2 regions of the Streptomyces sp. NBC_00287 genome follow, and region 2 is predicted to be linked to the other one. Evidence: predicted binding sites of a transcription regulator. Region 2 holds the regulator's gene; the other holds the start of a gene.
What was found. The regulator HspR, encoded in region 2, represses chaperone genes until heat shock. The targets are predictions, from matches to a motif close to TTGAGNNNNNNNNNCTCAA.

Region 1: lon (endopeptidase La) is a predicted target of HspR. The motif match lies at 1,898-1,916, and genes of this name have one in related genera.

The regions. Positions count from the first base shown of each region.
Region 1 covers NZ_CP108053.1:6,336,696-6,340,051, forward strand. The annotation lists gene OHT76_RS29055 (sulfatase family protein) at 1-512, opposite strand, end outside; gene OHT76_RS29060 (GNAT family N-acetyltransferase) at 574-1,359, opposite strand; gene OHT76_RS29065 (zinc ribbon domain-containing protein YjdM) at 1,422-1,778, opposite strand; gene lon (endopeptidase La) at 1,939-3,356, shown strand, end outside.
Region 2 covers NZ_CP108053.1:5,051,484-5,054,839, forward strand. The annotation lists gene grpE (nucleotide exchange factor GrpE) at 1-504, shown strand, start outside; gene dnaJ (molecular chaperone DnaJ) at 529-1,710, shown strand; gene OHT76_RS23065 (heat shock protein transcriptional repressor HspR) at 1,717-2,163, shown strand; partial or broken gene OHT76_RS44165 (PA14 domain-containing protein) at 2,793-3,356, opposite strand, start outside.

The DNA.
Region 1 (3,356 bases), 1.3 Mb from region 2:
TGGAGCAGCCACTCGTCGAAGTGGGGCGGGTCGTCGCCGGTGCGCCAGAAGTTGAGGTACTTGCCGAACATGCCCGTGCGGTAACCCGCCTCGTGCAACCGGCGCTGGACGGTCGTGCGCTGGTCCAGGTGGTACGGGTGGCGGGTGTCGAGGAGGCCGTGGTGATGGGCGTACCGACCCGTCATCACCGAGGCCCGCGACGGCGCGCACAACGGGGTGTTGGCGTGCGCCCGCCCGAAGGTGGAGCCGCTGCCACCGAGCCAGTCGACGGTACGGGGGAGCGCCCAGTCCGTCTCCTTCGGCTGGTCGTCGGTGAGGACGAGGAGGATGTTGGGGCGGTTGTCGGAGCGGGGGCGATGGCCGGCCACAGGTGTGGCGGTACGGGTCGGGGAGGCCGGCCGCGATCCGCTCCCCCCACCGGAGACGAGCGGCACGGTGGCCCCCGCCACAGCCACCGCTCCGCCCACGATCAACGCACGCCGAGCAGGCCCCCGCCGCTCTCCCTCGGACATCCGCTTCCCCTACTCCCCCTGGCTGTGAACGAGCTTGCAGTGTGCGGCCCGTTCCTGTGGATCAGGGACTCCAGACGTACGGTGTGGTCGTCGTCACCGCCGTGAAGCCCAGCCGCCGCAGGATGGGCGCGCTGTCGTCGGAGGCGTCCACGTGCAGATAGGTGACCCCGCGTGCGACGGCGAGCGCGGCGCGGGTGGCGACCAGGGCGCGGTAGATGCCCCGGCCCCGCCAATCGGTCAGCGTCGACCCGCCCCACAGGCTCGCGAACCCGGTGCCCGCGCGCAAGGCCAGCCAGGCAGCGGACACCACCTCGCCGTCCGCCTCGGCGACGTACACGGCGATCTCGTCCGGGGCGGAGGCGACCCGGCCGGTCAGATCGTCGGCGAGCCAGCTCCAGTCCTGCCCCCACACCGCCGACTCCATCGCGGCGATACGGCGCATGTCCGCGTCCGCCGTCACCCGACGCAGTGTCACTCCGTCAGGCAGGACGGGCTCTCGTACGGCCATGTCGGCGGCGCGTCCGATCAGGACCGTCTCCTGCTCCTCCGGCGCGAAGCCCGCCGCGCGCAGCCGCTCGGTGAGGTCGCTCGGGTCGTCGTGCGCCCGGGTCTTCCACTCCACCGCCTCCCCGCGCGCCGCGAAGAAGTCGCGCTGCCGGGCGATGAGCCGATCGAGGTCGGCACCCCGCACACCGAGGGAGCGCGGGCCGCTGACGAAGCCCCGGAACCCGCCGACGATCCGCAGCAACGGGCCGTCCTGTTCGTACGTCACCCCTGCGGGCGGGGTCGGGGGCGCGCCGCGCATCTGGTCGTCGTAGGCCGAGAGAAGGGTCTCTGTGTCTGTCACGGACAGACCGTGGGGGAGGGGCCCGCGCGCGGGCAAGCGGTTTTCGGCGCCGTCGGGCCCGCTCAGGCCTTCTTGACCACGCTCGACTTCAGCTGCATCGCGCCGAACCCCTCGACCTTGCAGTCGATGTCATGGCCGTCCACGGCGTCGATGAGACGGATGTTGCGGACCTTGGTGCCCGCCTTGATACCGCTGGGGCTGCCCTTGACCTTCAGGGTCTTGATCACGGTGACGGTGTCACCGTCGGCGAGGACATTGCCGACCGCGTCACGGACCACCCCGCTCTCGGCGGCGGAGCCCGCGGCCTCGGCGGAGGCGGGCGACCACTCATGGCCGCACTCGGGGCAGATCAGGAGCGCGCCCATCTCGTAGGTGTACGCGCCGGCGCACTCGGGGCACGGGGGCAGGGTGTCGGTCACACCGGAAGTCTATGCGGCCTGGGGTGGCGCCGCTTTGCAAAGCCCGAGGTCACAGGGCGTATCACGGGTGATCGCTGACAGCGAACGGAGGTCGGGGAACATTCAAGCTCTCCCGTGCATTGAGTCGGCATAACTCAACTTGACTGCCGAAGGGGAGATCATGGCTTCGACGTCCACTTCGCTCACCCTGCCCGTGCTGCCGCTCGACGACGAGGTCGTGCTGCCCGGAATGGTGGTCCCGCTGGACTTGAACGACGCCGATGTGCGCGCCGCCGTGGAGGCCGCCCAGGCCGCCGCCCGGTCCCAGCCGGGAAAGCCACGGGTACTGCTGGTGCCACGCATCGACGGTACATACGCGAGCACCGGTGTGCTCGGCACGGTCGAGCAGGTCGGCCGGCTCGCCGACGGTGATCCGGGCGCCCTGATCCGCGGCCGTGACCGCGTGAAGATCGGTGCCGGGACGACCGGGCCGGGCGCTGCCCTCTGGGTCGAGGGCATCCGGATCGACGACAGCGCGCCCGACCCACTGCCGGGGCAGGTCGCGGATCTGGTGAAGGAGTACAAGGCGCTCGCCACCGCCTGGCTGCGCAAGCGCGGCGCCTGGCAGGTCGTGGACCGGGTCCAGGCCATCGACGACGTCTCCGCGCTCGCCGACAACTCCGGGTACTCGCCCTTCCTCACCACCGAACAGAAGGTCGAACTGCTGGAGACCGCCGACCCGGTCGCCCGCCTCAGGCTCGCCACCCAGCAACTGCGCGACCACCTCGCCGAGCAGGACGTCGCCGAGACCATCGCCAAGGACGTCCAGGAGGGCGTCGACAAGCAGCAGCGCGAGTTCCTGCTCCGCCGCCAGCTGGAGGCCGTACGCAAGGAACTGCGCGAGCTGAACGGCGAGGCGGAGGGCGAGGAGTCCGACGACTACCGCGCCCGCGTCGAGGCCGCCGACCTGCCGGAGAAGGTCCGTGAGGCCGCCCTCAAGGAGGTCGACAAGCTGGAGCGGTCCAGCGACCAGTCGCCCGAGGGCTCCTGGATCCGGACCTGGCTGGACACGGTCCTCGAACTGCCGTGGAACGAGCGCACCGAGGACGCCTACGACATCCAGGGCGCCAAGTCCGTCCTGGACGCCGAGCACGCCGGTCTTGAGGACGTGAAGGAGCGGATCACCGAGTACCTGGCGGTCCGCAAGCGCCGTAGCGAACGGGGACTGGGCGTCGTCGGAGGGCGGCGCGGCGGTGCCGTACTGGCTCTCGTCGGGCCGCCCGGGGTCGGCAAGACCTCCCTCGGTGAGTCGGTCGCCCACGCGATGGGGCGGAAGTTCGTCCGCGTCGCCCTCGGCGGCGTCCGCGACGAGGCGGAGATCCGCGGTCACCGCCGTACATACGTCGGCGCGCTGCCCGGCCGGATCGTGCGGGCCATCAAGGAGGCCGGGTCCATGAACCCGGTTGTCCTGCTCGACGAGATCGACAAGGTGGGCTCGGACTTCCGCGGCGACCCGGCGGCCGCCCTGCTCGAGGTGCTGGACCCGGCCCAGAACCACACCTTCCGGGACCACTATCTGGAGGTCGAGCTGGACCTGAG
Region 2 (3,356 bases):
CAGCTGGACCAGGTGCGCAAGGCGCTCGAGGAGCGCACCGCGGACCTCCAGCGGCTCCAGGCCGAGTTCCAGAACTACCGCCGCCGTGTGGAGCGGGACCGGATCACGGTGCGGGAGATCGCCATCGCGAACCTCCTGACCGAGCTCCTGCCCGTGCTCGACGACATCGGGCGCGCCCGGGAACACGGCGAACTCGTCGGCGGATTCAAGTCCGTCGCGGAGTCGCTGGAGACCGTCGCGGCGAAGATGGGTCTGCAGCAGTTCGGCAAGGAGGGCGAGCCCTTCGACCCGACGATCCACGAGGCCCTGATGCACTCGTACGCGCCGGACGTCACCGAGACGACCTGCGTCGCGATCCTCCAGCCGGGGTATCGCATCGGCGAGCGCACCATCCGCCCCGCGCGGGTTGCCGTCGCCGAACCGCAGCCCGGCGCGCAGACGGTGAAGGCCGACGAGGCGTCCGAGGCCGGCGAGGAGAAGGACAACGGCCCTGAAGAGGGCTGATCACAGGAAGGAGGGACGTCGAGGATGAGCACCAAGGACTTCATCGAGAAGGACTACTACAAGGTCCTCGGCGTCCCCAAGGACGCCACCGAGGCCGAGATCAAGAAGGCGTACCGGAAACTCGCCCGCGAGTACCACCCGGACGCCAACAAGGGCAACGCCAAGGCCGAGGAGCGCTTCAAGGAGATCTCCGAGGCCAACGACATCCTCGGCGACCCCAAGAAGCGCAAGGAGTACGACGAGGCCCGCACCCTCTTCGGCAACGGCGGCTTCCGCCCGGGGCCGGGCGCGGGCGGCGGCTCCTTCAACTTCGACCTGGGCGACCTCTTCGGAGGCGGCGCCCAGGGCGGCGGTCAGGGCGCCGGCGGCTTCGGCGGCGGGATCGGTGACGTCTTCGGGGGACTGTTCAACCGGGGCAGCTCGGGCACCACCCGGGTGCAGCCCAGGCGCGGCCAGGACATCGACACCGAGGTCACGCTCACCTTCACCGAGGCGATCGAGGGCGCGACCGTGCCGCTGCGGATGTCCTCGCAGTCTCCGTGCAAGGCCTGCTCGGGCACCGGCGACAAGAACGGCAACCCACGGGTCTGCCCGACCTGTGTCGGCACCGGCCAGGTGGCACGGGGCTCCGGCGGAGGTTTCTCCCTCACGGACCCCTGCCCGGACTGCAAGGGCCGCGGTCTGATCGCGGAGCACCCCTGCGAGATCTGCAAGGGCAGCGGCCGCGCGAAGTCGTCGCGGACCATGCAGGTGCGCATCCCGGCGGGCGTCTCCGACAACCAGCGGATCCGGCTGCGCGGCAAGGGCGCACCGGGCGAGCGGGGCGGCCCGGCGGGCGACCTGTACGTCACCGTGCATGTGGACAAGCACCCGGTGTTCGGCCGCAAGGACGACAACCTCACCGTGACCGTCCCCGTGACCTTCGCGGAGGCGGCCCTCGGAGGCGAGGTCCGGGTGCCCACCCTGGGCGGCCCTTCGGTCACCCTCAAGCTGCCGCCCGGCACCCCCAACGGCCGCACCATGCGCGCCCGGGGCAAGGGCGCGGTCCGCAAGGACGGCACCCGCGGGGACCTGCTGGTCACCGTAGAGGTGAGTGTCCCGAAGGACGTGACGGGGAAGGCTCGTGACGCGCTCGAGGCGTATCGCGAGGCGACCGCGGGTGAGGATCCGCGGGCGGAGCTGTTCCAGGCCGCGAAGGGAGCTTGATGCCAGATGGACGGCCGTCGACGCAATCCGTATGAACTGACCGAGGAGACCCCGGTCTACGTCATCTCGGTGGCGGCCCAGCTCTCCGGCCTGCACCCGCAGACGCTGCGCCAGTACGACCGACTGGGCCTGGTGTCTCCGGACCGCACGGCAGGCCGGGGCCGCCGCTACTCGGCCCGCGACATCGAACTGCTGCGTACCGTCCAGCAGTTGTCGCAGGACGAGGGCATCAACCTGGCCGGCATCAAGCGCATCATCGAGCTGGAGAACCAGGTCGCCGCCCTGCAGAACCGGGTCGCGGAACTCCAGTCGGCGCTCGAGGGCGCCGCAGCCACGATGCAGCAGCGGGAGGCGGCAGTACACGCCTCGTACCGCCGCGACCTGGTGCCGTACCAGGAGGTACAGCAGACCAGCGCGCTGGTGGTGTGGCGGCCGAAGAAGGCCAAGGACTGAGCATTTTGGTGAGAAGGGGCCCGGAGAATTCTCCGGGCCCTCTTCGCGTTACGGCGTGGTCAGGTCCAGCTCGGTCGCGATGACGATCTGCGCCTCACCGGTCCACTGGAAGGAGGAGTTCCCGTCGTCGTCGACGGCGTCGACGATGAAGCAGGACTCCTCGCCGTCCGGGACGGTCTGGTACTCGTACGAGGTGGTCTCGGCGCTCACGTGGTAGCCCGGGTAGAGGGAGCACATCCGCTCCTCCTCGTCCCCCCACAGCTCGCCCCGGCGCACCACATAACTCGCGAGGTCCGGGGTCGGGTTGGCGTCCCAGGTCACATGGAAGCCGTACTCGGTCGGCACGACCGTCACCCCGGTCACCGCGGACGGCGGGGTGAGGTCCTTGCGCGTGTCACTGACGGCGGCGGACCGCGCGGACTCGTTGCCGACCGCGTCGAGCGAGGTCACCCGGTAGTAGTAGGTGGCGTCCTCCGCGGCCGAGGTGTCCACGTACGAGCCCTCGGAGGCCGTCCCGACCCGCGTATACGTCCCGTCCTCGCTCGCCGCCCGGTACACGCCGTACGAGGCAGCTCCCTCGACGGCGCTCCAGCCCACCCAGAGCCCGTCCGGCTCGGAAGCGGTGCTCAGCCCACCGGGCACGGCGGGAGCCGTCCGGTCGGCCGTGGTGACGCCCAGGGCGGCCGTCCCCGACGACTCGTTGCCCGCCTTGTCGTACGCGCGGACCGAGTACTCGTAGGCGGCGCCGGTCACCGGGAGGGTGGAGTCGGTGTACGAGGTCGAAGTTGCCGTGGCCAGCGGGGTGGCGGGGTAGGAGCCGCCCTTCGTACGCCGGTAGACCCGATACCCCGCGAGGTCCATCTCCTTGTTCTTCGCCCAGGTCAGCTTGGCCTTGCCGGTGGCCTGGTCGTACGCCACCGAAGCCCCGCTCGGGACCAGGGGCTTGACCGTGTCGACGCTCGCCGAAGTCCTGGGCGCATAGCCGAACTTGACCTTGGCGCTGCCGGTCCAGTTGACGTAGTCGATGCGCAGGGTGTGCTTGCCCTGGGGGATCGTGACGTTGACGGTCTTGGAGACGGTCGTCGAGACGTTCTTCCACAGGTCGATCTTGCGGGCGCCGGGCGTACCGGGGTCCAGATAGACCCGGATCCCGTCCAGACCGGAGGCGCTCAGGGTGAACGGCCCACCGGACC